Regions from separate parts of the Solwaraspora sp. WMMD1047 genome, predicted to be linked through region 3. Evidence: riboswitches for the same ligand, from Rfam matches in the RefSeq annotation. Region 3 holds a riboswitch; each other region holds the start of a gene.

Region 1 (10,220 bases), 2.0 Mb from region 3:
GTTGAGCGCCCGCGTCGCCGTGGTGGTGTCGCGGCGGGCCACGCTCGGTACGCCGCCGGTGCCGGTCGAGCGGATCTCCGCCTCCACGTCGGCCAGCGAGGCGGTCATCAGGACGTGGGCGTCCGGACGTTTGAACATGCTCACCGGCAGCAGCGGGATCCGCTGAAGATCGGCGCGGGACCTGACGTCATCCGGGACGACACCGTCGGCGTCGCACTGGGCGCGGAAGAAGTCGTTGCGGTCGAAGTGGTAGCGGAATGACTGACGGAGCACCTCGGTGGCTCCGGTCTCCCATTGCTGTTGCGGTAGCCGCAGTGCGTCTCCCGGTGCGCCCAACATCGTCGCCACATCCATGGCCGGACCTCCCCCAAATCGGCACTTTGTGGTGCCTACCGTTGTGACATCGCGTTACGAGGTTTCTCCACCTTGTTAGCCAACGCGGTCAACTATTACGGTAGTACTACCCCGGCAGTCAAGCGGTTCAGCCTGACGTACGGGTCGCGATCAGCCGACCGGACGAGAGGGTGCATCGAGATAGCCGCCAATGTCTGGCCTGCTTAAAGCCTTGCGGGAGGCGCCTCCGACGCCCCCCATCGACACCCGTGGAAGTCCGGAGGGGCGCTTGCTGCGCCTACGCGCATCGGCTGGCTGAGCACGGGCACTGCGGGCCATCCCCGATATGGATGTCGACACTCAGCGTGAGAACTGGGGCCTTCCCGTAACCTTCTCGTATCATAGTAGTACTACCGTGGTAGTCATGCTGATCGAGTTGCCCTATGCTGGAGCCCGTGGTCCGACTGGGAGTGCTTGAGCGGGCGGTGATGAACTGCCTCTGGACCGCGGACCGCGCCATGACGGTCCGTGAGGTGTACGAAGCGCTGCGCTCCGGCCGTCAGATCGCCTACACCACCGTGTTGACGACACTGCAGCGGATGGCGCGCAAGGGACTGCTGCACCAGAGTCGTGACGAACGCGCTCACCGCTACAGTGCCGCAGCCACCCGGCAAGAGATGTTCGCCGAGCTGCTGGCGGACGCGCTGGGCGTCGCCGACGGCGATCCGGGCGCGTTCGTGCGATTCGTCGACGAGCTGGGTTCGGAGGAGCGCATGGCGTTACGTGAGGCGCTCGACGGCGAGGCGAAGGATGAACGCGAACCGTAGCGTCTGACCGAGCACAAGGTCTGAGGGGGAAACCGCGGTGGGGCCGTTGGTGCTACCAGCTATCGTCACTCTATGTGCGTGGTCGATCACTGGCCTGGTGGTCGAGAGGACGTGGATATACCGGGTGCCCTGCGCGGCGGTTGGACTGTGGCTGGGCGCGGTCCTGGGGGTCCCGTTCGGTGCCGTCGCGGCACTGCTCATCCTGATCTCCGATCAACACACCTGGCAGATGGACAACACGGCACCGTCACTGCTCGCAGCACTGGTCAGTGCCGTCCTGTTGCTGGGCGCCGGGCGCGTCGGCAGGCGCTTCGCCGCGCTGAACCGGGCCGCTCGCCAGCGTCGGCGCCGCCACGAGATGCTCATCGACCTGTTCGCCACTGAACGCCCCGACCTGGGCAAGGTCAACGTGATCGACGACAGGCGGCCGTTCGCCTACAGCGTGCCGTGCATCGTCTCTGGGCGCACCGTGCTGTCGCAGGGGGCGCTGGATCTGCTTGAGCCGAAACCTTTGCAGGCCGTCCTGCGGCACGAGAGGGCGCATCTGCTGGCCCGCCATCACCTCGTCCTGCAGTTGGCGACCGCCGTGGCGCAGTCGTTCCCGGGGACGAGGGCCATCACCGCGCTGTCGATGTCCATCACCGAACTGATCGAGATGTCGGCCGACTGCTACGCCCGCCGCCATGTGGGTCAGAAGCCCACCATCGCGGCCCTGACCTTGCTGGCCGACATGGCGGTTCCCGCCGGGGCGCTGCCCGCGGGCGGTCGCGCGGTCGCGCTGCGGCTGGCGCAGCTGCACATCCCGCGGCACTGCTGCCAGACCGCCCGATCCAAAGGCACCTACGCCCTGGGCGCGGCGTTGCTCGTCCTGTCGCCGACTGTTCTCCTCCTCAACGCAATAGTCATCGACCTGTGTCCATGGGGAGCAGCGTGAATACGTTGATCGAAGACGCCCTGGGTCGGCACTACGCGAGTCTGCTCACCGATCGGACCCACGCCGACCCCCCACCTTCGGCAGTGTCCGAGCAGGAGTTCCGGACCGCGATGGGCGCCCTGCCCACCGGCGTCAGCCTGCTCACCACCCAGTACGGCGACGGCGATGTCTGGGGTATGACCGTCGGATCGCTGACCTCGCTGTCACTGCGGCCGGCCCTGCTGCTGGTCTGCCTGCACCGCTCATCCACCACATTGGAACTGCTCGCCCAGCACGGGCGCTTCGCTGTCAGCATCCTCGCCGCTGATCAGCGGGACATCGCCGACACCTTCGCCCGCCCACGGGACAGGAACACCGTGCCGGGTGATTACACCACCGTCGACGGCCTCCCGGTCATTCCGGGCGCGCTGGCTTGGCTGACCTGCGAACACCAGCACACCTACGCCAGCGGTGACCACGCCATCGTCATCGGCGCGGTGCGGAAAGCCGGGCATCGCCGCGGCGAACCCCTCCTGCGCCACGCCTCCCGCTATCGACAGTTGCAGTAGTCCCCCCACCTGCAGTGGTCCCCACCGAGGAAGGTAGTCATGGCCTACTCCGTGCACGTCGAAGAGAGCATCGACATCGCCGCGCCACCCGAAGACGTCTACGACGTCATCGTCGACGTCGCCCGCTGGGGACGCTTCAGCCCTGAATGCACCGGCGCCAGCCTGCCGCACCACGACGGCCCGCTCGGCGTCGGCAGCACGTTCAGCGGCCACAACCGTCGTGGCGCGATCCGGCGCTGGCGGACCCACTGCACCGTCACCGCTGCCGAACCGGGCCGCCAGTTCAGCTTCGACACCGCCGCCGTCGGCCTGGCCATCGCGACGTGGAGCTACCACCTCGCACCGCTGGACGGTGGCCGGGGCACCCGCCTGACGCAGGTCTGGCACGACAACCGCGGCCAGCTCATGAAGACCATCGCTGTCATCGTGTCCGGCATCCGCGACCGCGGAACCCACAACCGGGCATCCATCCAGATCACCCAGCAACGGCTCAAGGCCCACTTCGAAGGCCAGCCCGCCGACAACCATTCCCGATAATAGTAAATCATGTACTGAATTCAGGATCTGCTGTATCATTTCGTCGAGGGCCGCCGGCACCGCTCAGCCGCCCAACCGCCTGATGCGCCAACCGATGGCCGTCCTCGACGCGCAGACCAGTGGAGGCAGCGCATGCCCAGAACAGAGAAACGACAGCAGGGATTGGCGCTAACGGCTCTTACGCTGTCGGTGCTGGTCATCGGGCTCGACATCACGATCATGAACGTCGCCCTACCGACCATGGCCACCGAGTTGTCCGCCGGCACCGACGCGCTGCAGTGGATCGTCAACGCCTACATCCTGCTGTTCGCCGGACTGATGCTCCCGGTCGGCGCGATCGCCGACCGCTACGGGCGCCGCCGGCTCCTTGTCATCGGGCTCGCCATCTTCGCGCTGGCCTCGCTCGGCGCTGCCTTGGCCGACAGCGCCGCACTCGTCATCGCCGCGCGCGCGGTACTCGGCGTTGGCGCCGCGGTCATCATGCCGACCGCACTGGCCACGATCGCGGTACTGTTCGCCCCCGCCGACCGCGGCAAGGCCCTGTCGGTCGTCGTGATGGGTATGGGGGCGGGCATACCCCTCGGCCCGATCATCGGCGGCTGGCTGCTCAACCACTTCTGGTGGGGTTCGATCTTCCTCATCAACGTGCCGATCATCGCCCTGGCCGTCACCGCCATCGTTCTGGTCCTACCGGAGTCCCGCGACCCATCCCCGAAGCGCCCCGACCTGCTCGGCGGCCTGCTGTCCACCACCGGTCTGCTCACCCTGGTCTACGCCGCGATCGAGGCACCCAACCGCGGCTGGACCGACCCGCTGATCCTCACCGGCTTCGCCGTGTCCCTGCTGCTGCTGAGCCTTTTCGTCGGGTGGGAACTGCGCACCCCGCAGCCGATGATCGATCTGCACCTGTTCCAGGGCCGGCAGTTCACCTGGGGCAACATCAACGCCACCGTCGTCAGCTTCGCCCTGTTCGGCCTGCTGTTCGTCGTGCCGTTGTACCTGCAGTTCGTACTCGGCCACGACGCCTTCAACACCGGCCTGCGGCTCCTGCCCCTGATCGGCGGCTTCGTCATCGGCGTCGGCGCCGGCACCCGCATCGCCAACCGCATCGGACACAAGACCCCGATCGCCGTCGGCCTCCTGCTCACCGGTATCGGCCTGTCCATCGGCGCCACCACCGACACGGAAAGCGGCTTCGCCTTCGCCGCCCTCTGGTACGCCATCACCGGCCTGGGCATCGGATCGGCCCTGACCCCGTCCATGGACGCCGTCCTCGCCGTCCTGCCACCCGAACGCGCAGGCTCCGGCATCGCCATCACCATGACCCTGCGCCAAGCCGGCGGCGCACTCGGCGTCGCGCTGCTGGGCAGCCTGCTGTCGCAGATCTACACCGACCGCCTTGTCGTCGACGGCCTACCACCCGCCGCGGCGGACACCGCCCGAGACTCCATCGCCGGAGCGGTCGGCGTCGCCGCCCGCATCGGCAACCCGGCCCTGGTCACCGACGCCCAATCCGCCTATATCGACGGTATGCAGATGGTGTTGATCGTCTGTGCGGTCATCGCCGCGATCGGCGCCGTCCTGACCGTGCTGTTCATGCCCGGGCGCACCCGTACCCTCGCCGAGGCCCCTGCCGCCGAGCCGGTGTCGGCATGATCCCCACGCACCCGCTGTCGATACAGCCACCGATGTACTCTCTGAGGGTGGCGACGCTCACCAACGGCCAGGTCCTCGCCCGCTTCGGCCATGCCCTGTCCGACGCGACCCGCACCAAACTGCTGCTCGCGCTGCGGGACGGACCCGGCTACCCGGCTGAACTCGCCGACATGCTCGGTGTCAGCCGGCAGAACCTGTCCAATCACCTCGCCTGTCTACGCGGCTGCGGCCTGGTCGTAGCCGTTCCCGAAGGCCGGCGCACCCGCTACGAGCTTGCCGACGCCCGCATCGCCCACGCCCTCGGCGACCTACTCGGCCTGGTCCTGGCCGTCGACCCGGCAGCGTGCCCGGACTCCGACGACCAGAGCTGCTGCCGATGAACCCGCGGCTCCTCCAACTGAGCCCTGCTAGACCACCACCGCAACGCCTGGCCGTACTGACCCGCCGGGTGCGCTGGCTCGTCGCCGCCACCATCATCTACAACATCATCGAAGCGGCCGTAGCGATCACTGCCGGCACCATCGCGTCGTCCACCGCTCTGATCGGCTTCGGCCTCGATTCGATCATCGAGGTCGCTTCCGCCACCGCCGTAGCGTGGCAGTTCGCCGGCCGAGACCCCGAGACCCGCGAAAAGGTGGCACTACGCATCATCGCCGTCTCATTCTTCGCCCTCGCGGCCTACGTCAGCGTCGAGGCGGTACGGGCCCTTCTCGGCGGCGCCGACGCCGAGCACTCCAGCGTCGGCCTGGTACTGGCGGCAGTCTCACTGGCGGTCATGCCCGGACTGTCGTACGCGCAACGCCGCGCCGGTCGCGAACTCGGCTCCCGCTCCGCCGTCGCCGACTCCAAACAGACACTGCTGTGCACTTACCTCTCAGGCGTCCTACTAGCCGGCCTGGCGGTCAACAGCCTGTTCGGGTGGTCCTGGGCCGACCCCATCGCCGCCCTGGTCATCGCAGGTGTCGCGGTCAAGGAAGGCCGCGAGGCTTGGCGCGGCGACAGCTGCTGCGCCGTCCCGTTGACCGCACCGCTGACCATCCCGGAAGCCCCAGCCGGTTCAACTGCCACAGGCGATGCCTGCGGATGCGAACCCGGCTGCTCCTGCCGCCACGCAGCCGAGAAGTGACCTTCTGGTGAAGACCGCCCCGACGGTTCAGACGGAGTGCGGAGCCCGTCGATGGCGTCCTTCTGCCAGCCGTGCCAGCGCCTCAGGTCGGTAGCGTAGGCGAGCACCTTCGGCCGGCGGTTGACGTCGGTGCTGACGGTGATTGGCATTCGGGTGGCCTGGGTGAGCAGGGCTGAGAAACGCTCCAGGTAGCGCCGGAGTTCGCGCAGGTCGCGGATCTCGCTCCGAGGACTCACATTCGGCCACTGGTGTACCGATGATCGCCCATGCTTCCTCGGACGGTCTTGCGGCTATCGCGGTGTCCGGCGGCGTCGGACGGCCACGGCGGCGACTGCCGCGAGGATCACCGCGAGGATGCCGAAGCCGGCGAGTAGTGGCCCGCCCGCCCCGGTGGCGGAGTCGTCGCCGGCGGGTGCGGCGGCCGGCGGCGGTGTCGTCGCGATGGTGGGTGTCGTGGCGGTGGGTGCGGCGGTGGTGGGTTCGGGTTGTGGTGTGGCGGCCGGGCGGATGGACAGGACGGGGGCGGGATTGTCCGGTTCCTGGTCGCCCGCGGTGGGGATCTCGATCCATCGGGACACTTTGCCGTTTTCGTAGGTCTCGACGGTTTTGAAGGCGAGGGTTACGGCGTCGGGGGGTAGTTGAGCAACGGTGACAGCGAACGTGACGTCGTCGCCGACGGGCAGGGCGGGCCCGGCCACGGTGAATCCGTCCTGGTTGGGGCTGAGTTCCCATCCTTTGGGTGCGCGGGCGAGGGTCACGTCCTGGGGTTTCAGGCCGGCGGGCAGGACGACACGTTCGGACGTGATTCCCGCGGTGGTGGACTCGGCTTCGCCGACAAAGGTGAGGGTGACGTCGCGGGCGCCCGCCTGTGGTTTGTCGGCGCTTACTTCGACATGCGCCCAGCCCGGCGTGGCCACGGTCGCTGCCAGTGTGAACGTCGTCAGCACGGTGGCGAGTCGAGCACTTCTGCGTACCGTCATTTTCCGATGGTCCCTTCCGGCGGGTCATTTCTCGTGGTCGTGGTCGACCGTCGTGATGGTGGGATTTACCTGGGGGTCGTGACCGGAGGTCGCCTGGTCTGGTGCCACGGCCGCCCCGGTGCGCGGGTGCACACCGGGGCGGCCGGGTCAGAGCATGGACATGTGGACGTGGTCGGTGTGGTCGCTGGCCCCGCTGTATGACCTCCAGCCGGTGGCGGGTAGCCAGATCTGGCGGTTCCAGATGACGTAGAGGATGCCGAGGCGGTCGGCGTTGCGGACCAGGAACGCGGTGAGATTGTTGCCGTAGGTGCGTTCGTTCTGGGTGCGGGCGGGGGTGAAACCGCTGTTGCGGAGGGACCAGTCGCAGGCGCGGCCCTTGGGGTGCTCGAACGGACCGCCGGACCGGTGGCAGCCGACGAACCGGTCGAAGCCGGCTCGTTTGGTCTCCTTGTAGGCGTGCAGCGTGCGGGGGGTGACGCAACCCGCGGTGGTGGGGTCGTCCTGGCTGCACGATTCGTTCGGCCATCCGCCACTGCTGGTGCGCGGCGCCGCCCGGGCGACCGGTGAGGTGGCCGCGACGAACCCGGCGGTGAGGGACCGCCCGCCGACCAGGGCGAGGGCATTCTCCGCCTCCCGTTTCTGGGCGTTCATCACGGCGACCTGCTTGCGTTGGTCGCGGACTTCGGCGTCGATGGCGTCCTTGGCCCGGGCGGCGTCGTCGACGGCCTGGGCGAGCTCGGCGACCCGTTTGCCGTTGACCATGTTGAGTTCGTCGAGAGTTGCGGCCCGGTCGAGGAACGAGTCAGGTGAGGCGCTGTTGAGTAGCATCGCGGCCGCGCCGATCCGGCCGGTCCGGTAGGACCGGGCGGCGATCTGCTCGACCTGCGGGGCGAGTTTCGCCAGCCGGTTCTCGGCCCGTCGCAGCTCGAGGTTGAGGATCAGTTGGCGCTTGGTGGACTGGTCGAGTTTGGCCTTGGCGTCCAGGTAGGTCCGTCCGGCCTGGTCGAGTACGTCGCGCAGCAGTGGGGGCGGCCCGTCCTCGTCGGCGGTGGCGTTGCCGTTGGGCTGCGCCGCGGCAGCCTGGGAGCCGAGCGGGGCCGCCAGCAGCGCGGCGGTGGCCAGGACGGCCAGGGTGGCTGTGAGCCACCTGTTCGGGGGCGTGGTCACCATTCTCCCTTCCGATGGCCGCCGACCGGGTTAGCTGACGGGTTCGGGATGGAAGTGATCCCTACCGCGAACGCGGATTCACCCCACGGGCGTGGTTCCCCGGCTCGCCGAAGACGGCGATTGGGCGGCGGTTCGACAGGCGCCGTCCGGCGCGCGTCGGAGGTAACCGTCGGTGATGTGAGTCGATGATCAATAGTGATAGATGTTTCTAATTCATGATTAAGAGGGTGAGGTTGTGTTGACTGTGGGTGTGGGTTCCGGGCCTGCGGGGGGACCGGGTGGGCGTCCGCCGGGATCATGATCGCTCCGGACGGCCGGTCGGCGCCGTTGGCGATGACCGCCGGACGGCGGCCGGGCCGCGTATGTCGGCTCCAATGCGCGTCGACAATGCCGCGGCGTACCCGGGTTGGCCTCGGTGGGTGTGTCGGTGACGAGGCCCTCGCATGGGCTCGTCCTCCTCTGACTCGAAGGGGTGGACGTGCAGGCTGTTTTCTCGGCCACGGGTGGCCTCCGGGGGCCACCGGCTGTATCCACGGACGGCTCGCGTGCGGGGTCCGGACTCGACGCGGCAACCATGTCGTCGTCGCGTGGTTCCGCGCGCCACCGGGCGCGGCGGCCGCGGACAGGACACGCGGGATCGGCCAGCGCCCGCTGGTCTCGTGGCCCTGGCCACGCTCCCGAGAAACTGCCCCAGCAGGGCCGGGCGGGCTCAGGCGTACGACCTCGAACGCGGGCTACGCGCCGGTGGAGTCGATGCCGGTGGAGTCGATCACGTACGCAGCACGCACAGCTGCGCCAGGTCCGGCGACGCCCGCCACCGGGTGAACCCAGCAAGGGTCCGAAACTCGTCGACGACGGGCGACGACCAGCCCGGCCGCCCGCGTGCCAGCAGGCCGACCGCGGCGCTCACCAGCAACATCAGGCATGTCCCGGCGGCCAGCCCTGGTCCGCACGGCATCTCGCTGTGCCCGGCACCCTGACCGGTGTCGACCTGCACTCCGGAGCCCGTCGACGCACTGACCGACACGGCCGTGGCCGCCCCGACCGGCATGGCCGAGGTCGCGGCCCCATGCCCGTCGATGCTGACCGCCACCTGATGCAGGGTCGACGTCGCCAGCAACGGCGCCGCGGCACCGGACGCGCACTGCACAGCGTGTAGCAGCGCCACTGCGGTCAACGCGAGCACGGCGGTCAACCACGGCGGCAGCGCGGCACGAGCACGCGGTCCGCCGGTTCGGTTCATGCCGACAGGTTACGACACGATCGCGCCGCCGCCGACCCGACCGCCGTGTCGTCACCCCGGCCAGCGTGAACGGCGCTGGCGGCGACCCGCGGATCCGGGCTACGCCTGTCTGAGCGACAGCTCCGCCCGTTGCACTTATTGCAATGTACGCATACGTTGACGGGGTCGTCGGAAGCAAGGTCGGGAGGAATCGATGGGCGCCGGGCACGATCACGCAGCGCGCAGCGCGGGTGAGAAACACCTGGGCCGGCTGTGGACGGCATTCGCCCTACTGGCTGTGTTCATGGTGATCGAGGTTGTCGGCGGCCTGCTGACCGGGTCGCTGGCGTTGCTGTCCGATGCCGGGCACATGTTCACCGATGTCCTCGGCATCGGGATGGCGCTGGCCGCGATCCACGCCGTGCGTCGGGCGGCCCGGGGCGGCGGCGACCCGCAACGGACCTTCGGCTCGTACCGGCTGGAGGTCCTGGCGGCCCTGGCCAACGCCGTACTGCTCTGCGTGGTGGCGGGGTGGGTGCTGATCGAGGCGGTCAGCCGCTTCGGCGAGCCGCCCGAGGTCAAGGCCGGACCGATGCTCGCGGTGGCGGTGGCCGGCCTGGCCGCGAACCTGATCGCGTTCGCCCTGCTGCGGGCGGGCAGCACGGAGAGCCTGAACGTGCGCGGCGCTTACCTGGAGGTGCTCGGTGACACGCTCGGCTCGGCCGGGGTGATCGCCGCTGCCGGGGTGATCTGGGCGACCGACTGGTGGTACGCCGACCCGATCATCGCCGTCGCGGTAGCGCTGTTCATTGTGCCCCGGTCCCTGTCCCTGGCCCGGGCCGCTTTGCGGATCCTGGTCCAGGCCGCCCCGGAGCACCTCGACGTCGCCG
Region 2 (10,220 bases), 2.4 Mb from region 3:
GATCTTGAACAGGCACTTTCGGAAGGCAGGAGCGCACTTGGGTCCTCGCGACGGTCGATCCCGTCACTGCTGCTGCACACCAGGGAGCTCGTAGACGTCCTTCAGGACCGGTTCCCTGACGAGCCCGCCGTCGACGCGTACTGCACGGAAGTCCAGAGCCTGCGTCGTCACCAGACCAAGGCGAGTTCGGGTTGGAGCGGGTGACGGGAATCGAACCCGCACTGTCAGCTTGGGAAGCTGATGTTCTGCCATTGAACTACACCCGCGAGCGGACCCCACTGTACCTGGTCGGCCCGCCGCGCGCACCAAGGTACCCACCCCGCCCAGGTCGGCCCAGTTCAGGGCCACTGTCAGCACATCGACCAAATACTGCCCCAGGGGCCACTATGGCAAGGGCCGTCCCGAACGGTAGCGTGCGCCACACCTGTAACGCGGCGCGGTCACCCCCGACTGCGCCGCCCTCCATCGGGGCCAAGAGGTGAGGCATGGGGTTGCACCGCACTCGATGGATGCTGCGCGCTGCCGGCGTGGCGTCCACTTCTCTCGTACTCCTGCTCGGGTCGACCGCCGTGGCGACGGTGCCGGCGGCTGCCAGCGGCGCCGGCGCGTCCGCAGACGTCTGCGCCGAGCCGGCGGACACGCACGCGAACGCGAAGATCCGGCCGTCGTCGCCCGACGCGGAGCACGAGCACGAGCACGACCCGAACGACGTGACCGAGGCCGAGGCCGCCGCCCGCACCCGCGAGCTTGACCGGGCGTACGCGGCCCGGGTCGGAGTGGCGCCGTACGAGGTGCCCCGCAAGCCGCGGGTCACCATCCCGGTCGTGGTCCACGTGATCCAGGCGAACACCACCCGGGCCGGGGGGAACATCCCCGATTCGATGATCCAGTCGCAGATCACCGTGCTCAACGAGGCGTTCGCCGGAAGTCGCGGGCCGGCCGCGTTCAAGTTCGTGCTCAAGCAGATCAACCGGGTGGTCAACCCGTCCTGGTACCCGATCGTGGCGGAGAGCACCGTCGAGGCGCAGATGAAGGCGCAGTTGCGGGTCGGCGGCAAGGAGACCCTCAACATCTACCTGGGTGACCTGACCGACGACCTGCTCGGCTGGGCGACCTTCCCGCAGACCACGCTCACCTCGTACGACGGGGTGGTGGTGCTCAGTGAGTCGCTGCCCGGCGGCACGGCGGCGCCGTACAACCTGGGCGACACCGGCACCCATGAGGTGGGCCACTGGCTGAGCCTCTACCACACGTTCGAGGGTGGCTGCTCCGGCCAGGGCGACCTGGTGGCGGACACCCCGGCGGAGCGGGAGCCGGCGTTCGGCTGCCCGACCGGCCGGGACACCTGCGCCTCGGCCGGGGTGGACCCGATTCACAACTTCATGGACTACACCGAGGACGCCTGCATGGACCACTTCACCCCCGGCCAGATGAGCCGGATGGTCAAGGCCTGGCAAGCATTCCGGGCACCCTGACCGACCAGCGGCGCCGGGGCCGGTCGTGACCTTTCCACAGGTTGCGGGCGGCCCCGACGCATGTCACGCGACGTCATCCAGGTTTACCGGGGTGTAACACATGTCCATTCTCAAATGTATCGATCAGATGTAACGTTCCCTCCACGTCAATGGACGCGGTGCGACACACCCCGGTCGTGCCGCTGGAGGGAAGAGGTACCCATGGGGCTGCGTCGCACCACGCTGGCCTGGCGGATCGCCGGTGTCACGTCCACAACTCTCGTCCTCTTGCTCAGCACCGGCGCCGCGCCCGCGTCGGCGCACGCCCATGAACACGACCTGGCGCAGGAGTGCGCCGAGCCGGCCGAGGCGCACGCCCACGCCAAGGCCCGCCCCGGCGCCGCCGCCGGGCACGACCCGAACGAGCTGACCGCCGCCCAGATCGCCGCCCGCGAGGCCGACCTCACCGCCGCGTTGGCGCGCCGGGCGCAGCGGAACGCGGGGGCCGCCGCCGGCCCCAGCGTGCTGGCCACGGTCACCATCCCGACCGTCGTGCACGTGATCCGGCGGGACACCACCCGGGCCGGCGGGAACATCCCCGACTCGATGATCCAGTCGCAGATCAACGTGCTGAACCAGTCGTTCGCCGGCTCGACCGGCGGGGCGGTCACAGCGTTCGCCTTCCAGCTGCAGAGCATCAACCGGGTCACCAACACGTCGTGGTACCCGATCGTGAGCGGGTCGGCCGCCGAGCGGTCCATGAAGAGCTCGCTGCGGGTCGGCGGCAAGAACACCCTGAACATCTACCTCGGACAGCTCAGCGGCGGGCTGCTCGGCTGGGCGACCTTCCCGCAGAGCACGCTGAGCAGCTACGACGGCGTGGTGGTCTTGAGCGAGTCGCTGCCCGGCGGCACCGCCACCAACTACAACCAGGGCGACACCGGCACCCACGAGGTGGGGCACTGGCTGAACCTCTACCACACCTTCCAGGGTGGCTGCTCCGGCTCGGGTGACCAGGTCTCGGACACCCCGGCCGAGGCGTCGCCGGCGTACCAGTGCCCGGTCGGGCGGAACACCTGCAGCTCGGCGGGGGTCGACCCGATCCGCAACTTCATGGACTACACGTACGACTCCTGCATGTACCAGTTCACGGCCGGACAGGCGACCCGCATGATCAACGCCTGGAACGCCTACCGGGCGCCGTAACGATCCCCGGTAGGCCCGCCGCCGTGTCGCCGGTGCCGGCCCGGTCCCGATTCATGGGGCCGGCACCGGCGACTCCGGCGGCGCCGCATGCCGCCCCCGCGAACGGCGACTGCGCCGGGCCGCGGCCGAGCCGGCCACGACCTGTTCGGTCAGCACCGCCGCCTGGGTGCGGGTGGGGCCGGACTGGGCGGGGCTGGACCCGGCCGCAGGGGTGGCTCCGGCGGCCGGGTCCAGCCAGACCTGGACGGCGGGACGGTCGCCCCGCGCGTCGGCAAACGGTGTCGCTCCGGTGCGGCCGTGCCGGGCCACCATCGCCACGTCGACCGTGAACTCGAACAGGCGCCAGTCAACCTCGGGTGCGGCGCGCAGGTCGCCGGCGAGCCGGTCCACCCGGGCCGGGTCGGTGACCGGCCGGGCCCGGCCCGCCACGTACGCCTCGTCGTCGCTCTCCTCCGGTGGGAACGAGTGCAGCGCGTACCGGCCGTCGCGTTCGAGGTCGCGGCGCTTCGGCGAGTCCACCACGAAGCAGAACAGCCCCTCGTCGGTGATGACCGGGGAAACCGGGTGCACCCGGGGACCGCCGTCGGCGCGGACGGTCGCCAGGTAGCCGAGACCCGGGCCGTACTGCTGCATGAGGAGACGGATCGAGTCGGCGAGCCGCGGCTCGTCGGAGGCGAATTCGGACCAGGATGCCATGCGGTGATTCTATCGAACATACGTTCGATTCGCGACCCCGGCCCTGACCAGGCCGGACCGTGACCGCTCGGTATGGTGGCACGATGCTGCTCTCCGACCGCGACCTCGCAGACGAGATCAAGGCCGGCACGCTGGCACTCGACCCGTTCGAACCCGAACTGGTGCAGCCGTCGAGCATCGACGTCCGGCTGGACCGGCTGTTCCGGGTCTTCAACAACCACCTCTACACGCACATCGACCCGGCCGTGCAGCAGGACGACCTGACCTCGGTGGTCGAGGTACCCGACGGCGAACCCTTCGTGCTGCACCCGGGCGAGTTCGTGCTCGCCTCCACGCTTGAAGTGATCTCGCTGGGCGATCAGCTCGCCGGCCGGCTGGAGGGGAAGTCGAGCCTCGGCCGGCTCGGCCTGCTCACCCACTCGACCGCCGGCTTCATCGACCCGGGCTTCTCCGGCCACGTCACGCTGGAGCTGTCAAACGTGGCGAATCTGCCGATCACGCTCTGGCCGGGCATGAAGATCGGCCAGCTCTGCATCTTCCGGCTCGCCTCACCGGCCGAGCACCCGTACGGCTCGGCCATCTACGGGTCGCGCTACCAGGGCCAGCGGGGGCCGACGCCGAGCCGCGCCTGGCGCAACTGGCGGGTCTGGCCGACCACCCGCTGACGCGTGGTGGCCGGCCAGCATCCGCGAGACGTCAGCCCGGTCGGCCGTAGCTGTGGATCGGGGAGGTGTCGACCTTCTTCATCTTCACCGGTTCGCCCGCCTGAGGGGCGTGCACCACCCAGCCGTTGCCGACATACATCCCGACGTGATGCAGGTCGGCGTAGTAGAAGACCAGGTCACCGGGGCGCAGGTTGGCCCGGCTGACACTCGGCACGGCCTGGCGCTGCTTCGCGGCGTTGTGCGGCAGACCCACGCCGGCCTCCGCCCAGGCGGCCAGCATCAGACCGGAGCAGTCGTACGAGTTCGGCCCGGACGAACCCCAGTAGTAGGGCTTGCCGATCTGGGCACAGGCGAACTTGACGGCGACGCCGGCCTTCCCGCCCGGGTAGGTGGCCGGGCAGGGCGCCGGCCGCAACGGACCGGCCGACCCGTTGCCGTACGCGGTCAGCCGCATCTCCTGCAACTTGTCCACCTCGGCGTCGATCTGCTTCTTCTTCTTGGCCAGTTCCGCCTCGGTCTTGGTCAGCTCCGCGACGAGCGCGTCCAGCGGGGCCTTCTCGGCGGCGTACTTGTTCTTGAGCTCGACGACGGTCTGCACGTCCTGCTGCTGCCGCCGGGCGAACTGGTCCAGCACCGTGAGCTGGTCCATCAGGTTGCTTGGCGAGCCGGTGGCCAGCACCGCGTTCAACGCCGACGCCCGGTTGTCCTTGTACGCCTCGACGGCGAAGTCGCCGACCCGGTTCATCGCCAGGTCGATCTGCAACTGCAGCGGCTCGATCTTCTTGTTGAGCGCGGCGACCTGCTTCTTCTTGACGGCCAGGTCCTGGCGGGTGGCGTTGTGCCGTTCGATGATCGGCTCAAGCGAGTTCCACGCCTCGTCGATCTGCTTCTCGATCTCGGGAACCGATGGCTGGGCGGCGGCCGGGGCGGCGCCGAAGAGGGCGACGGTGAGGCCGGCGACCGTGGCGAGCACGGGTGTGATCAGGGACCAGCGGCGCGGGCGGGACCGGGCGGCGGCCTGGGCCACCGGAGCGGGTCGCGACCGCGGGGCAGGGGTTGCCACCGGAGTCGGTACTCCTTCTTCCGTGACCGCCTACCGGGTTAGCTGACGGGTTCGGGCGGGAAGGAAAGCGCCCTACCGCAGGTTCGCGGATTCACCCCGGACTTCGTGGGTCCCCGGTTCGCCTGGCGACGATTCGGCGGTGTCGAGCCGATGCCGCCCGGCTGGGCGACCTGCTGCCGACTCGACGGCACCCCAGAGTAGGGAAAGCCGTTATCGCAGCGCAACCCTTGATGTCAATCGATTCGTTGCGTAGATGGTCGACTGCGGACAGTTGCATTATCCGGCCGGAAAGTCCGAAAAGCCCGCCACGGTCGGGCGGGCTTTTCGGCTATGGAACTTTCAGCCGACGCGTTTGAAGCCCGCGATCGGCATTGCGTCGATCTGCTGCATCTGCACCGGTGTCCCGGAGCGCGGCGCGTGCACCATGATGCCGTTTCCGACATACAGCCCGACGTGGTGCAGGTCACTGTAGAAGAAGACCAGATCTCCCGGTCGAGCATTCGCGCGACTCACCGTACTGCCCTGATTCCACTGCGCACCGGTGAAATGTGTCAGCGATACGCCGGCCTTGCCCCACGCGTACTGGGTCAGGCCGGAACAGTCGAACGAACTTGGACCGGTGGCACCCCACACGTACGGCTTGCCGATCTGGGCGCACGCGGTCCGCACCGCGACACCGGCCGGTCCGCCGATGTACGTGGCGGGGCAGGGCCCGATCCGCTGTGCCGCGCCGGAGCCGGTGTAGCCGGCCGCGGTGAGCCGCAACTGCTCCAGCCGCTTCATCTCCGCGTCGATCTGCTTCTTCTTCGCGGCCAGCTCGGCGTCCTGCTTGCGCTGCTGCTCGATCAGGTCGTCCAGCTTGCGCTTCTCCGCGTCGTACTTGTCGCGGGCCGCGACCACCGCGGCGATCTGCTCCTGCTCGTCGCGAGCCAGCCGGTCCAGCAGCGCGAGCTGGTCGGTCAGGGTGCTGGCCGAGCCGGTGACCAGCAACGCGTTCAGGTCGGAACCGGGGCCGGTCTTGTAGTAGCGGGACGCGAGCCGGCTCATCTTGTTCATCGACAGCTCAGCCTGCAGCGCCAGCGGCTCGATCTTCTCCGCCAGGTCGGCGGACTTCTTCTGGTTCGAGCGCAACTGACTGCGTACCTTGTTGAACTGCTCGATGGTCGGTTCGAGCTGCTCCCACTGCTTGTCGAGCTGCGCCTCGATCTCCTCGATCGAAGGTGCGGCCGTGGCCGGTGTCGCGGGCAGCAGACCGACACAGACCAGCGCGGCGAGTGCCAGCGCGCCGAAAACGGCGCGGGACCGGCGGGGGCGACCGGCGGGCACAGGATCAGGGGTACGACGTTGAAAGGGCACAAGTGCCACTGGCAGCGACTCCTCTGTTACCGACCGCGGGCGCCTTTCGGAGGGGGACGAAGGGCGACGTGCCACAGCGGTCGGTGCCCCACAATAGGGAAGCTTTGATGCCGAATCAAGACATCGGATTCCGGTCCTGATGCGGTCTCGTGGCGGCCCGGATACGGTCGGATCATGTCGACGCTGACGCTCGCGGAGGAACTGCTGCTGCTCGTCTACAACGACGAGGGAACCGCCGAGCTGAGCAATCCGGCCCTCTCGCACGGGCTCGGCGGCTCGGTGCTGCTCGACCTGACGCTCGCCGGGCGGGTCGACGTGGCCGACAAGAAGGTGACCGTGACGGACCCGGCCCCGACCGGCGAGCCGCTGCTTGACGACGCGCTGCGCCGGATCGGCGAGGCGAAGAAGCCGCGCTCGCCGAAGCACTGGGTCAACCGGCTGGGCAACGGCCTGGACGAACGGGTGCTGGACCGGTTGGTTGATTCCGGCATCCTGCGCCGCGAGCGGGACAAGGTGCTCTGGGTCTTTCCGCGTACCCGCTATCCGGCCCCGCACGGGGTGCAGCCGCCGGTGGAGACGGACCTGCGGCAGCGGCTCGCCGCGGCCGTGACCGGCGACGGACCGGTCGAGCCGCGACTCGCCGCGCTCTGCGGGCTGCTCCGGGCGGTCGGGCTGGACAAGAAGGTGTTCAGGGACCTGCCCCGGGACCGGGTCAAGGAGCGGCTGACGCGGATCGCCGAGGGCGACTGGGCCAGCGCCGCGACCAAACGCGCCATCGAGGAGGCGCAGGCCGCGATGATGGTGGCGATCAGCACCGCGACCACCGTCGCCGCGACCAGCAGCAGCTGAGCGGCTACGCCTGCGGCTGGACCGACCGGAGCAGCACCGTCGCCACGTCGACCACCTCGACCTCGCCGTCGGCGCCCTTGCCGGTCACCCCGTCGCCGAGCATCGTGTAGCAGAACGGGCAGCCGACGGCCACCGTCTTCGCGCCGGTGGAGATGGCCTCCTCGACCCGTTCGACGTTGATCCGCTTGCCGATGCGCTCCTCCATCCACATCCGGGCACCGCCCGCGCCGCAGCAGAACGACCGCTCGCTGTTGCGGGGCATCTCGGTGAGGCCGTCGGCCGCCGCGGCCCCGAGCACCTCGCGTGGCGGCGTGAAGACCCGGTTGTGCCGGCCCAGGTAGCACGGGTCGTGGTAGGTGACGCCGCCGTCCACCGGCTGCACCGGGGTGAGCTTGCCGGTGGCGACCAGGTGGGCCAGCAGCTGGGTGTGGTGCACCACCTCGAAGTGACCGCCAAGCTCGCCGTACTCGTTGCCCAGGGTGTTGAAGCAGTGCGGGCAGGTCGCGACGATCTTGCGCTTGGTCGGTTCCCGGTCGCCGAACGCCTCGTTGAGGGTCTCGACGTTCTGCTGGGCGAGCATCTGGAAGACGAACTCGTTGCCGATCCGACGGGCCGGGTCACCGGTGCAGGTCTCGCCCTCACCGAGGATGGCGAAGTCGACCCCCGCCTCGTGCAGCAGGGTGGCCACCGCCCGGGTGGTCTTCTTCGCCCGGTCCTCGAAGGCGCCCGCGCAGCCCACCCAGAACAGGTACTCGAAGTCGTCACGCTCACCGACCCGCGGCACCTCGAAGTCCAGCCCTTTGGTCCAGTCCTCGCGGGTGTTCGGCGGGGCGCCCCATGGGTTGCCCTTGTTCTCCAGGTTGCGCAGCATCACGCCGGCCTCGGACGGGAAGCTCGACTCGATCAGGACCTGGTACCGCCGCATGTCGACGATGTGGTCGACGTGCTCGATGTCGACCGGGCACTGCTCCACGCAGGCCCCGCAGGTGGTGCAGGACCAGAGCACGTCCGGGTCGATGATGCCGAGCTCCTCGGCGCCGCCGATCAGCGGCCGGTCGGCCTCGGCCAACGCCAGCGCGTCGACGCCTGCCAACTGCTCCGCGGTGCCCTTCTCCTCGCCGGTGAGGTCCTTGCCGCCGCCGGCCAGCAGGTAGGGCGCCTTCGCGTACGCGTGGTCCCGCAGCGACAGCACCAGCAGCTTCGGCGACAGCGGCTTGCCGGTGTTCCAGGCCGGGCACTGCGACTGGCAGCGGCCGCACTCGGTGCAGGTGGTGAAGTCGAGCAGGCCCTTCCAGGTGAACTGCTCCACCTGGGCGACCCCGAACTGGTCTTTCTCCGGGTCGGCTTCCTCGAAGTCGAGCGGCTTGCCGCCGATCGTCATCGGCCGCAGCGCGCCGAGCCCGGACTCCGGCCGGCCGGGGTCGCGCTTGAAGAAGATGTTGAAGAACGCCGCGAACCGGTGCCAGGCCACCCCCATCGTGACGTTCAGGGCGATGACGATCAGCCAGGTCATCGAGATGGCGATCTTGACGAGGGCGGTGATGCTGACGCCGGCCTCCCAGTCCGGCAGCAGCGCGCCGACCGCGTGGCTGACCGGGGTGCCCCAGGCCGGGTACTCGAAGTGGTCGGTGGCGACCTTGAAGCCCCGGATCAGGAAGCCGCAGATCAGCACCGCGACGATCACCGCCTCGACGAAGTAGCCCTGCCACATCGTCGAGCCGGTGAACCGGGACTTCCGCCCGGCGTCCGCGGGCCGGTTGCGCAACCGGATCCCGATCAGGACCAGAATCCCCACCAGACCGAGTACGCCGATCAGCTCGGTGGCGATGCCGTAGACCGCCCAGCCGCCGATAATCGGCAGCCCGCCGGTCGGGCTGACGACCTCGAAGTACGCCTCCAGCACCAGCAGCGACAGCACGACGAACGCCACCATCACGAACCAGTGCGCGGCGCCCACCACGCTCCACCGCAGCATCCGGGTGTGGCCGAGTGTCTCGGTGAGCATGGTGCGCAGCCGGTTGCCCCGGTCGGTGAAGCGCGTCGGGTCGGGCTGGCCGAGCCGGATCACGGCCACCATCCGCAACACCGCCCGGGTCGCCAGCCAGACCGCCACCGCGGTGACGGCGGCGGCGAGGACGGTGGTGACGATCTGGACGCTGCCCATGCCATGGCCTCCCGGTCTGCCGCGGACGTTCGGCTGATCGGTACAGCCTACGCGCTAGCTACCCACCGGTAACGTGAGTAACGTCGCAGCTCTTCGGGACACCCTAGTGTCCGACGAACCGGCCCTCACCAGCGGCTGGACGCGATGTGACCTGGTCGCGACGGGGCGGCGGCTCAGCGCCAGCGGGAGAGCAGGATCAGCGAGCTGACCATCGCCCCGAACCCGACGAGCAGGTTCCAGTACCCCCAACTCGCCACCGGGTAGGCGGTCTCGGAGAGGTAGTAGACGACCAGCCAGCCGATGCCGAAAACGATCAAGGACACCGCGGCGATCGGCAGCCAGATGGGACTAGGCTTGCTGGTGGCGGCGGTCGCCGTCGGTCGGACGTCCGTTGGCGGGGTGTAGACCTTCTTCTTGCGAACCTGCGACTTCGGCACGACGCTCTCCTGAGGTGGGCGATCCTCGTCCGGCCTGACAACCAGACGCGGTGGGCGACGGTCCATGGCCAATAATGTTCGAGAGCTAGCGTAGTCGGGCGAACCCGATCAGGCCACGAACGGGGGGAACCCGGAAGTCCCCGGTACGGGCAGATCGGGACGCTGACGGCAATTGCCCGCTGTCAATGGCATGCTGGGACAGAGCGGCGGAACCTGGGAGGGGGAGGCTTCGGTGGAGTACACGTCCGGCGGCACCTCCTGGCGGCAGGTCGTCCTGCGTGCGCTGCGCGGCCTGCTGCCCCGCCGGTCCGGGTCACGCCGGCCGGGCTG
Region 3 (10,220 bases):
CGCCTGGCGATGTTCGCCGAGTGGGCGGACGAATCGGCGTTGGAGCGGTTCCTCGCCGACGACGGTCTGGGGCGGCGGCTCGCCGGCGGCTGGCACGTGCGGTTGCGCTACCTGCGGCGGTACGGCGAGATCGCCGCCCTCGCTGGGCTACCGACGGTGGCGGGCCGCTGGGATCCGGAGGAGCCGATCGTGGCCGTCACCCTGGCCCGGCTCAAACTGCCCGAGCTGCCCCGGTTCCTGACCTGGGGGCGGCCGGTCGAACGACTGGTCGCGGGTCACCCCGGCACCACGTACGCCACCGCCGCGATCCGCCCGCCGCACACCTTCTCGACCTTCAGCATCTGGCACAGCGTGCGTGCGATGACCGACATGGTGCACGGCCGCAGCGCCGTCCCGCAGGCCCACACCCACGCCGTCGCCATGGCCGAACAGCACCGTCGGGACTTCCACCACGAGTCCGCCTTCATGCGGTTCCGCCCGCTGTCCGAACACGGGACCTGGGAGGGCCGCCGCCTCCTTCCGTAGCCGGGGGTCGGCTACCCGCCGGTCGCGGTGAGGGCCTGCGCGGCTGTGAACAGCTCGCACTCCCGCCCCGGACGGTAGGAGTCGTCGGCGGAGGGCTCGGCCCGTTCGAGGTTGACGTGACACCCGCTCGGCCCGGCGGCCGGGCCGGTCGCCACCCGGGCCCTGGACTGCGACGTGTTGACCGCCCATGGCTCGGACCTGCGCATCGTGGTCTACACGGCGCCCAGGGCTCCCCGGACGCCGACAAGCTCGATCTCCTGCGCATCAGCGGAGCAGTGCCCATCTCCCCGAGCGGCTAGGGCGGCCACGCCCGATGCGAGTGGACGGGACCTGGGCGGTCACTGGAGCGGTCGGGTGCGTGTGCCGTGGCCCGAGGCGTCCGGTACGCGGGTGCGCACCGGACGCCTCGGGTTCGGGATCAGCCGGTGATCGCGAACGGCACGGTCACCGTGGACTGGGTGCCCTGGGCGGCGGTGGCGTCGACCCGGACCGTGGTCGGGGCGTTGCCGATCGCGTTCCACAGCTCCAGCTTCACGCAGCCCCGGTTCATCGCCGCCAGGTTCCCGGTCGACGCGGCCAGCCCCGCCGACTGGGTGTAGGTCTCGGTGCCGGGCACCGGGTCGGTGGCGAAGTACCGGTACGTCTCGACCCGGCCGAAGGTGCCCGAGCCGCTGGCGTCGTACGAGATGCGGGCCTGGACCCCGGCCCCGACGGCGCCGCCGGCGTCGACGTGCAGCGCGAAGGCACTCGCCCCGCTCACCGACCCGGTCAGCCCGCAGACCGTGAAGGTGGCCTGGTTGCGGGGGGTGCCGTCGAAGTTGCCGTTGGCGGCCGGCAGGGTCACCGTGGTCGCGCCGCCGCCGGCGGTGGCCGACAGGACGCCGCCGGAGCGGACGAACAACCGGTTCGACCCGACCGGCGGGGCGGTCGTCGGTGGGGGAGTGGTCGGCGGTGCGGTGGTCGGCGGCGGGGTGGTCGGGTTCGTCGTCGGCGGGGTGGTCGGGTTGGGCAGGCCGCCGTTGGCGTTGCCGCCGCTCCAGGTGAACGCGCCGGTGGTGGCCGTCTTCCCGGCCGGCACCGTCAGGGTCCGGCCGTCGGAGAAGGTGACCGTGATCGGGTTCGCCGAGATGTTCGACGCCACGTAGGTGCGGTTGCCGTTCTTGGTGAAGACCGAGTACAGCGGGTGGTTCGCGGTCACCGTGGTGTCGACCTGGCCGAGCGCGGCCAGGTTGCGGATCCAGTGGAAGGTGTGCGCCCGGGTCTCACCCTCCTCGATCGGATAGTTGGGGTTGGCCCGGAAGTTCGCCAGCGCGGTGTCGCCGTTGTTCAGCGCCTGGAACGACCAGAGGATGTCCTGCCACACCGTCGGCGGGCCGCCGTTGTTGGTCACGAGCGAGTTCCAGTTGGTCGGGATGTAGCCCGGCCGGTAGCCCAGGTAGAGCGAGCCGCCGGTGATCGGCAGCATGTTGATGCCCTGGATCATCTCCGGATCGGCGCTGAACCAGGTCGCGTACGCCCCGCCGTCACCCCAGACCATGCCGACCGAGGTGTGCCCGAACCCGGCCGGGAAGTTCTCGTTCGACGAGTCGAACCAGTACTCCTGGATGGCCGCCGCCTGGGTGGTGTAGATGTGCAGGCCGGCGTCCCGGATCGCGGTGTTGCCGGTGGCCAGTCCCCACTGGATCAGGGCGTTGGCGAAGTTCATCCCCTCCGACGAGGACTCCTGGTTGTTGCCGGCACCGAACGCCGCGTGCCCGGCTGCCCAGTCGTGGCCCGCGTAGATGTCGAAGTCGCGCAGGAACGGGAACATGGTGTCGCCCCGGTCCCAGCCGTTGGCGTCCCGGATCAGCAGGTTCACCATCCCGCCGTACCGGCTGGTCGAGGCCCAGGTCGGGTCGAACTTGGCGAGCGTGGCGGCGGCGGCGATGTAGTAGCCGTAGTGGAAGTGGTGGTCGTTGAGGTCGGTGTCCGAGCCGTACGAGGCCGGGTAGCCGACGAGCGTGCCCCAGGCCCGGTCGTAGTGGAAGACCCGCTGGGTCTTGCCGGGGGTGGCGGTGAACCAGTCGGTCAGCCGGGTCCGGATCGCCGACAGCAGCGCGTCGCGCTGGGCGGTGCGGCCGAGCTGGTCGGCGATCTCGGCGAGCCGGGCGGCCCGGCCCAGCGCCTTGCCGGTCCAGTAGGTGTCGTTGTTGAAGCCGGCGAACGGGTCACCGCCGGCCACCTGGTCCAGGTAGCCGCCGAGGGTGGCCAGGTCGCCGCCGGCCGAGGTGGCCACGGCCGGGACCTCCGGCAGCACCCCGTGGTAGCGGATGCCGGTGCTGAACGACGAGGTGCCGACGAGCGTCTTCATCGGACCGCGCGGCGAGACGTAGGTCTGCCCGATCGGGGTGCCGCCGGCCAGGTTCTTCCACTGGTGCGGGTAGAGGGAGGCGACGGTGTTGCGTTCGGTGCCCTCCCGGGCGGTGGTGGTGAAGCCGTAGGTCGCGGTGACGGTGCTCGACGACTGGTTGTAGGCCCAGGAGACGCGGGTGCCGGTGACGTGCGCGTGGGCGTACCGGCCGTAGCTGTCGGCGAGCGCGGTGCGGGTCGCCGCCGAAGTGCCCGGCGTGGTCGGCAGCAGGGCCACCGACAGGTAGCCGCGACCGGCCAGGTTCGAGGTGATCTCGCTGCCGCCGACCGTCCAGGTGGCGCCGCTCGGGGCGTACGCGACGTAGTCGTGGCCGCGGACGGTGAAGCCGATCCGGTTGCCGCTGTTGGTCCAGACCGTCGGCGGGCCACCGAAGGCGAGCCGGGCGTTGCCGCCGGTCACCTGCGCGTACACGAAGGGCAGTCCGTGGCCGATGGTGGCGCGCAGGGTGCGGGCGCCGTCGGACCAGTACGGGCTGACCGTCCAGTCGGTCCAGCCGTCCACCTTGACGTCGGGGGAGTTCAGGCCGGTCACCCCGAGGGTGAACTCGGTGGTGTACGGGAAGTGGTACTCGCCGACCCCGGTCGAGGTGCCGGAGATGGCCGCCTCGGTGGTGTACGAGACGCCGAGCCCGCCGGCGGCGGTGTCGAACGACATCGGGTGGGCGTGCAGCGGCTCCGAGTAGGAGCAGTCCCAGCGCTTGAAGAGCAGCGACGACCACCAGTCGTTGGTGGGCACCGCGCCGGTCGGGGCGTTGCCGGTGACGTACTGGCGCGGGTTGCTGGCGATGTTGCCGCAGGCGGTGGGGGCGGCGCCGCCGGCCGGGCGGGTGGTGGTGTAGCTGCCGGCGCCGATGGTGTCGGCGTCCGCGCCGCGCGCCACCATGACGGTGAGGGCGCCGGCGGCCAGCGCGACGGCGGCCGCGGCCGCCAGGCCGCGCCGGGCGGTCGAGCCGGGGACAGGGGATCTCATGGTGCCTCCGGGGGAAGGGCAAGGATTTCGTACGCATTAACGAGTCGTTGCGAGCAGGGCACCAGAGGGCAGCCGGCTCTGTCAATGTTTCGGCCCGAACTTTGCCGTCCATGGGCTGTCGAGTCCCATTCGTATTGACAGCCGCCGGTCCGGGCGATAACTTCTGTGAGAGCGCTCTCAGGGCCGGCGATGCCAGGTTGGCGCGGTTGCTGATCCACTACGGAGGGCTAGCGAAAGAGCGCTCTCTGAGACGACCTGAATTGCATCGGACGCATTCGGGTTGCCCGCCCCGAAATGCGGATGGCGTTCCCGGGTGGTATAGCGATCAGTTCGGCGGGCCGGCGGCGAGTGCGAGTCGGACCGCCGCGTTCCGGGCGCCGGTCCACCGCCGCGCCTGGGCCAGTCGGCCGACGAGGTGCGAGACCCGGGCCAGCCGCTGGGTGGGCCGGCGCCGGGCGCGGTCGTAGCGGGCCAGCGCCACCGCGACGGCCGGCTCGTCGATCAGACAGCGCCCCAGCGTCACCGCGTCCACGAGCGCCTCGCACGCCCCCCGGCCGAGGTCCGGGGTCATCGCGTGCGCGGCGTCGCCGATCAGCGCCACCGACCCGGCCACGTAGGACGGCAGCGGCGGGGCGAGGTGGTAGAGGTCGTGCCGGAGCACCTCCTCCTCGCGGATCCCGGCGAGCACCCGACGGACCTCGTCGTGCCAGTCCCCGAAGAGCGCCCGCAGGAGGGTCACCTCGCCGCCCGGGGCGCGCCCGCCGGCCGGGGTACGCAGGGAGGCGTACCAGTTGGTCCGGCCGTCCTCGCGGGGGGTGATGCCGAACCGGCGACCCGGCCCCCAGGTCTCGGTCACCGCTGAGGTCGCGCCCGGCACCGTGCCCCGCCAGGCGGTCACCCCGGCGTAGCGGGGCGCGCCGGCGGCGCCGAAGAGCTGGCCCCTGCTCCGGCCGAAGATGCCGTCCGCGGCGATCACCACGTCGTGGTCGTCGACCAGGTCCGACACGCTCGTCACCTCGCTGTCGAAGGTCACCGTGCCGGGGGAGAGGGCGCCGGCCAGCAGTCGCAGCAGGGCCGGGCGGGAGATCAGGTGCACCGTGTCGCCGGTCCGGCGGACCAGGGCGGCCACGTCGATGGTGGCGATCCGGCGGCCGTCCGGCCGCCGGAACTCGCCGGTGCGCTGCGGCGCGCCGATCCGCCGGACCTCGGCGCCGATGCCGAGCGCGTCGAGTGCGCGCAGCGCCTCCGGCCACATGCCGAGCGCGGTGCCGGCCCCGCCCAGCGTGCCGGCCCGCTCGTGGACCCGGACCGACCACCCGGCCCGCTGCAATATGGCAGCCGCGGCCAGTCCGCCGATGCCGCCCCCGATGACTGCCGCGTTTCCCGTCATGGAGGCGACGGTACTACGGATGTAGTTGCTGTGACTACGGATGTAGTTGTTAGGGTGAGCACATGTCCAGGCAGGAGGAGTTGGCCGACGCGGCGATCCGGGTGCTGGGCCGGCGTGGACTGCGCCAGCTCACCCACCGGGCGGTCGACGCTGAGGCGGCCCTACCCGCCGGCTCCACCTCCAACCGCTACCGGACCCGGGACGCACTGCTGCGCGCGGTGGTGGAGCGGCTGGCCGTTCTGGACCGCGCCGACTGGGCCCAGCTCGCCCCGCCCGGCGGACCATCCGCATCGCCCGGCGGGAGCCGGCCGGTGGCCGGGCTGGTCCCGGCGTTGGTGGACTTCGTGCGGCTGGCGCTGGCCGACGGGCGGGACCGCACGATGGCCCGGTACGCGCTCAGCCTGGAGGCGGCGGTCAACCCCGAACTCGCCGCCGAACTGGCCCGCGGCAGCGCCGAGATCCGCAGCTGGGCCACCCCGTGGCTGCGCGCCGCCGGCTCGACCGATCCGGACCTGCACTGCCGCCTGATGCTCGACTACCTCGACGGCGTCCTGCTGCACCAACTGGCCTACCGGGACCCGGACTTCGACCCCCGACCCGGCATCGAGACCATCCTCCGTGCCCTGCTCACCCGGTGATCGCAAAGGATCCGGTGCACGACAGCACACCGGATCCTCCGCGATCACGGATCAGTTCATCGACAGGTGTACGTGGTTGGTGTGGTCGCCGGACGGCGTGCCGTCGCCGTTGTACGCCCGCCAGCCGCTGCTCGGCAGCCAGATCTGCCGGAACCAGATCACATAGAGCACCCCGAGCCGACTCGCGTTGTTGACGAAGTACGCCGCCAGGTTGTTGCCGTAGGTGCGGTCACCGCCGGTGGCCGTACCCTCGAAGCCGTTCTTCTGGGCGGCGAAGTCGCACGCCTTGCCCTGCGGGTGCTCGCCCGAACCGCCGCTGCGGAAGCAGGAGACGAACCGCGTGAAGCCGGCCGCCTTGGCCTGCTTGAGGGCGTTGAGCGTCCGCGGGGTGATGCACCCCGAGGTGGTCGGGTCGTTGAGGCTGCAGGACTCGTTCGGGAACGAGCCGTCGGAGTTACGCGCCACGGCCCGGGCGCGGGCCGAGTTGGAGCCGCTGACCCCGCCGCTGGGGCCGCCGCTGCCGACCGCCGCCAGCGCCCGCTCGGCCTGCTGCTTGCGCTTGGCCATCACCTCGACCTGCTTCTTCTCCTCGGCGACCTCGGCGTCGATCGCCGCCTTCGCCCGGGTCTGCTGCTCCTTGGTCTCCTGGAGCTGACGCAGTTGCCGGTCCTCGTTCGCGGCCACCGAGTCGAGGGTGGCGGCCCGGTCCAGGAAACTGTCCGGTGAGTCGCTGGCCAGCAGCGCCGACACCGGCCCCAACCGCCCGGTGCGGTAGGCCCGGCCCGCCAGGTCGCCGAGCTTGCGGTTCTGCTCGGCGAGGTCGGTTTCGAGTTGCTTGAGCAGCTCGGTGAGCTGCTTCTGCCGCTCGGTCGACTTCTTCAGCGCGGCCTGCGCGTCGAGGAAGCCCTTGGACGCCTCCTGCAGCGCCTTGCGCAGGCTGTCCGAGCCGCCCTCGTCGAAGTCCTGCTGGGCGAGGACCGGGGCGGCGAGTGGTGTCGCGGGTCCGGCGGCGACCGCCGTGCCGGTGCTCACCAGGGTGGCCGCCAGGCCGACCGTGACGGCGGCGAACAGCCGGGCCGCCCATCGGGTGTTTCGGCGCGACGCGGGTCTGGCGGCCCGGCGCGCGTGCGCATGTCGTACGGATGCCAGTGCTGGCATTGCCACGTCCTTCCGTCAGCCGCCGACCGGGTTAGCTGACGGGTTCGGGACGGAAGATCCCTACCGCTTTCGCGGATACACCCCACGTACATGGTTCCCCGGCTCGCAGGACGCGATTAGGCGACGACCACCGCAGGCGCCGTGAGGGCGCCGCCCGGCGGCGGCCGTCGCCGAGCCTACCGGCTGTTATCCGGCTCTCTCAGGTGAGAAGGGGCGAATTAAGACGTAGCTAAGCCGGGCGGTGAGCGCCGTCACCAGGTCGTCGGGCCGCAGCCCCCGGGGGAGGTGCCCGGTTCGACCTGCAGGGTCGCGTGCTCGATGTGGAACTCCTCGGTCAGCGCCGACCGGGCCGCGGTGAGCACCGTGCCGACCTCGGCGTCGGGGTCGATGGTCAGGTGGGCCGAGGCCACCTCCATCCCCGAGGTCAGCGTCCACACGTGCAGGTCGTGCACGTCGGAGACGCCGGGTACGGCGCAGAGCCGGGACCGTACGGCCGGCACGTCGAGGTGCTCCGGCGCGGCCTGCACCAGGATGCGTACCGCGGCCCGGCCGAGCCGCCAGGTCCGGGGCAGGATGAACAGCCCGATCCCGACCGCGACCAGTGGGTCCGCCCACCACCATTGGGTGGTCGCGATCACCACGGCGGCCACGATCACCCCGACCGAGCCGAGCAGGTCACCGAGCACCTCCAGATACGCACCCCGCATGTTGATGTTGTCGCGGGCGCCGGACCGGAGCAGGGCGAAGGCCACGATGTTGGCGAGCAGGCCGGCGACCGCGACCACCAGCACCGGGCCGGCGGTCACCTCTGGTGGGTCGTCGAGGCGGCTCACCGCCTCGATCAGCACGTAGACCGCGACGCCGGAGAGCAGTACGGCGTTGGCGAGCGCGGCGAGCACCTCCAGCCGGTAGAGGCCGAAGGTCCGCTGCGGGTCACCCACCGCCCGGCGGGCCGCGGTGATCGCCGCCAGGGCCATCCCGATCCCGAGTACGTCGGTGAACATGTGCCCGGCGTCGGAGAGCAGTGCCAGCGAGCCGGTGAGCAGGGCGGTGACCGCCTCGACGAGCATCAGGGCGGCGAGCAGCCCGAACGCGGCCCAGAGCCGACCCCGGTGCTGGTCGGCGGCCCGCGAGGCGGCCCCGCCGTGGTCATGACCTGCGCCCACGCTCACACCATCCTCGATCAGGCCGACTCGGTCCAACGTATGCTGACATTGCTATGTATGCAACTGTGAGTGCGGTCACCCGGCTGGCCCTGGCATCATCGGAACCGGCCCGCAACGAAACCCGTAGATGCCTGCCGACCCCGGGCCCGAAGGGACTGCGATCATGCGTCACCGCGGACGCAACCTGCCGGTCAACCGCCGCACGCTGCTGATCACCACCGCCCTCGCCGTCACCGCCGCCGGACTGCCGGCCGCCCCGGCCGCCGGAGCCCCGGCCATCACCGGGCCGGTCTTTCCCGACAGCTTCCCGCTGCCACCCGGTTTCCAGCCGGAGGGGATCGCGATCGGCTCCTCGCCGTACGCCTTCTTCGGCTCCCGGGCCACCGGCGCGATCTACCGCGCCAGCCTGGTCACCGGCCGGGGCGAGATCATCAACCCGGGACCGGGTACGCCCTCCCTCGGCCTCAAGATCGACAAGCGGCTGCGGCTCTTCGTCGCCGGCGGGACCGGCGGCGACGCCCGGGTCATCCACGCCCGCACCGGCGAGCTGCTGGCCAGCTACCGGCTCGCCGACGGGGCCAGCTTCGTCAACGACGTCGTCCTGACGCCGGGCGGGGCCTGGTTCACCGACTCGACGAACCCGGTGCTCTACCGGCTGCCGCTGGACCGGGCCGGCCGGCTGCCCGGCCCGGACGGCGTCGTCCGGGTGCCGCTCACCGGCGACATCGCCTACGGCACCGGGATCAACGCCAACGGCATCGTCCGGACCCCCGACGGCACCGGCCTGCTGATCGTGCAGTCCGGCACCGGCCTGCTGTTCCGGGTCGACCCGCGCACCGGGCTGACCCGCACCGTCGACCTCGGCGGGGAGTTGCTGACAAACGGCGACGGCCTGCTGCTCGACGGGTGGACCCTCTACGTGGTCCAGAACCGGATCAACACCGTCGCCGTGCTCGGCCTGGACCGGGCCGGCACCCGCGGCCGGCTGCTGACCCGCCGGACCGACCCCAGGTTCGACGTGCCGACCACGGTGGCCGCCTACGGCCGGCGGCTCTACCTGCCGAACGCCCGCTTCTCCACCCCGCCGACCCCCACCACCGAGTACGACGTCATCGCGATCCCTCGGCACTGAGCCCGACTGTCGCCCGCCGGGAGCGCCGGCGATCGACCCCGCCGGAAGCTCCCGGCCCCGCCAGCTATCGGACGTCGACCGTGGTCAGGCGCTGGGTGGCCCGGGACAGGGCGACGTAGAGGGTCCGTACCCCGGCCTCCGAATCGGCGCGGATCTCGCCGGGGGCGACCAGCAGCACCCCGTCGTACTCCATGCCCTTGGCCTGCAGCGCGTTCACCACCTGGTGGCGGTCCGGGTCCGGCAGCCCGGCCAGCCAGCCGGCCACCTCGTCCCGGCGCGGGACCGGCGTGATCACCCCGACCGTGCCGTCGACCTCGGTCAGCAGCCGGGCCACCGCGTCCCGGACCACCGCCGGCAGCTCGGCCGCCGGCGCCGACAGCTCCACCGGGGCGACCCCGGTGGAGCGCACCGCGGTCGGCAGCACCAGGTCGGGGTCGATCTCCCGGATCACCGCGGCCGCGGCCGCGAAGATCTCCGCCGAGTTGCGGTAGTTGGTGGAGAGCGTGAAGCTGTGCCGCGCCCGCCGGCCCAGCGCCCGGTCCCGGGCCCGGTGCAGCTCGGCCGGGTCGCCGGTCCAGGCGGTCTGGGCCGGGTCGCCGACCACCGTCCAGGAGGCGATCCGGCCCCGCCGGCCCAGCATCCGCCACTGCATCGGCGAGACGTCCTGCGACTCGTCGACCACCACGTGGGCGTAGTCGCGGTAGTCCGCCGGCCGCTCGGTGGCCGCCTGCCGGGCGGCGCGCTGCCGTTCGGCGGCGGTGCTCAGCTCGCGTACCCCGCCGGCCACGTGGAACGGGTCGCGCCTGCGCCGGGGCGGCTGCGGCGGACGGCC

The links. A riboswitch is a leader RNA that binds a small molecule or an ion and turns the genes downstream of it on or off. The one in region 3 is predicted to bind cyclic di-AMP.
Region 1: it holds a riboswitch for cyclic di-AMP, as region 3 does, so the genes downstream of both, O7627_RS33640 (hypothetical protein) here and O7627_RS24700 (hypothetical protein) in region 3, are expected to answer to the same signal.
Region 2: it holds a riboswitch for cyclic di-AMP, as region 3 does, so the genes downstream of both, O7627_RS35750 (NlpC/P60 family protein) here and O7627_RS24700 (hypothetical protein) in region 3, are expected to answer to the same signal.

The regions. Positions count from the first base shown of each region.
Region 1 is NZ_JARUBL010000001.1:7,369,845-7,380,064, reverse strand. It holds gene O7627_RS33685 (hypothetical protein) at 1-354, opposite strand, end outside; gene O7627_RS33680 (BlaI/MecI/CopY family transcriptional regulator) at 777-1,160, shown strand; gene O7627_RS33675 (M56 family metallopeptidase) at 1,258-2,094, shown strand; gene O7627_RS33670 (flavin reductase family protein) at 2,091-2,642, shown strand; gene O7627_RS33665 (SRPBCC family protein) at 2,682-3,179, shown strand; gene O7627_RS33660 (MFS transporter) at 3,312-4,835, shown strand; gene O7627_RS33655 (metalloregulator ArsR/SmtB family transcription factor) at 4,877-5,215, shown strand; gene O7627_RS33650 (cation transporter) at 5,212-5,961, shown strand; gene O7627_RS33645 (DUF1775 domain-containing protein) at 6,252-6,908, opposite strand; gene O7627_RS33640 (hypothetical protein) at 7,089-8,108, opposite strand; cyclic di-AMP (ydaO/yuaA leader) riboswitch at 8,112-8,245, opposite strand; gene O7627_RS33635 (hypothetical protein) at 8,878-9,351, opposite strand; gene O7627_RS33630 (cation diffusion facilitator family transporter) at 9,545-10,220, shown strand, end outside.
Region 2 is NZ_JARUBL010000001.1:7,830,495-7,840,714, forward strand. It holds gene O7627_RS35720 (XRE family transcriptional regulator) at 1-204, shown strand, start outside; tRNA gene O7627_RS35725 (tRNA-Gly) at 193-266, opposite strand; gene O7627_RS35730 (zinc metalloprotease) at 486-1,475, shown strand; gene O7627_RS35735 (zinc metalloprotease) at 1,677-2,660, shown strand; partial or broken gene O7627_RS35740 (pyridoxamine 5'-phosphate oxidase family protein) at 2,958-3,356, opposite strand; gene dcd (dCTP deaminase) at 3,440-4,021, shown strand; gene O7627_RS35750 (NlpC/P60 family protein) at 4,053-5,084, opposite strand; cyclic di-AMP (ydaO/yuaA leader) riboswitch at 5,097-5,233, opposite strand; gene O7627_RS35755 (NlpC/P60 family protein) at 5,424-6,410, opposite strand; gene O7627_RS35760 (GPP34 family phosphoprotein) at 6,615-7,289, shown strand; gene O7627_RS35765 ((Fe-S)-binding protein) at 7,294-9,453, opposite strand; gene O7627_RS35770 (cell division protein CrgA) at 9,627-9,890, opposite strand; gene O7627_RS35775 (DUF881 domain-containing protein) at 10,123-10,220, shown strand, end outside.
Region 3 is NZ_JARUBL010000001.1:5,414,745-5,424,964, reverse strand. It holds gene O7627_RS24725 (hypothetical protein) at 1-525, shown strand, start outside; gene O7627_RS24720 (hypothetical protein) at 537-731, opposite strand; gene O7627_RS24715 (glycosyl hydrolase) at 944-3,904, opposite strand; gene O7627_RS24710 (FAD-dependent monooxygenase) at 4,230-5,294, opposite strand; gene O7627_RS24705 (TetR/AcrR family transcriptional regulator) at 5,357-5,932, shown strand; gene O7627_RS24700 (hypothetical protein) at 5,984-7,090, opposite strand; cyclic di-AMP (ydaO/yuaA leader) riboswitch at 7,095-7,223, opposite strand; gene O7627_RS24695 (cation diffusion facilitator family transporter) at 7,342-8,256, opposite strand; gene O7627_RS24690 (superoxide dismutase) at 8,420-9,388, shown strand; gene O7627_RS24685 (AAA family ATPase) at 9,453-10,220, opposite strand, start outside.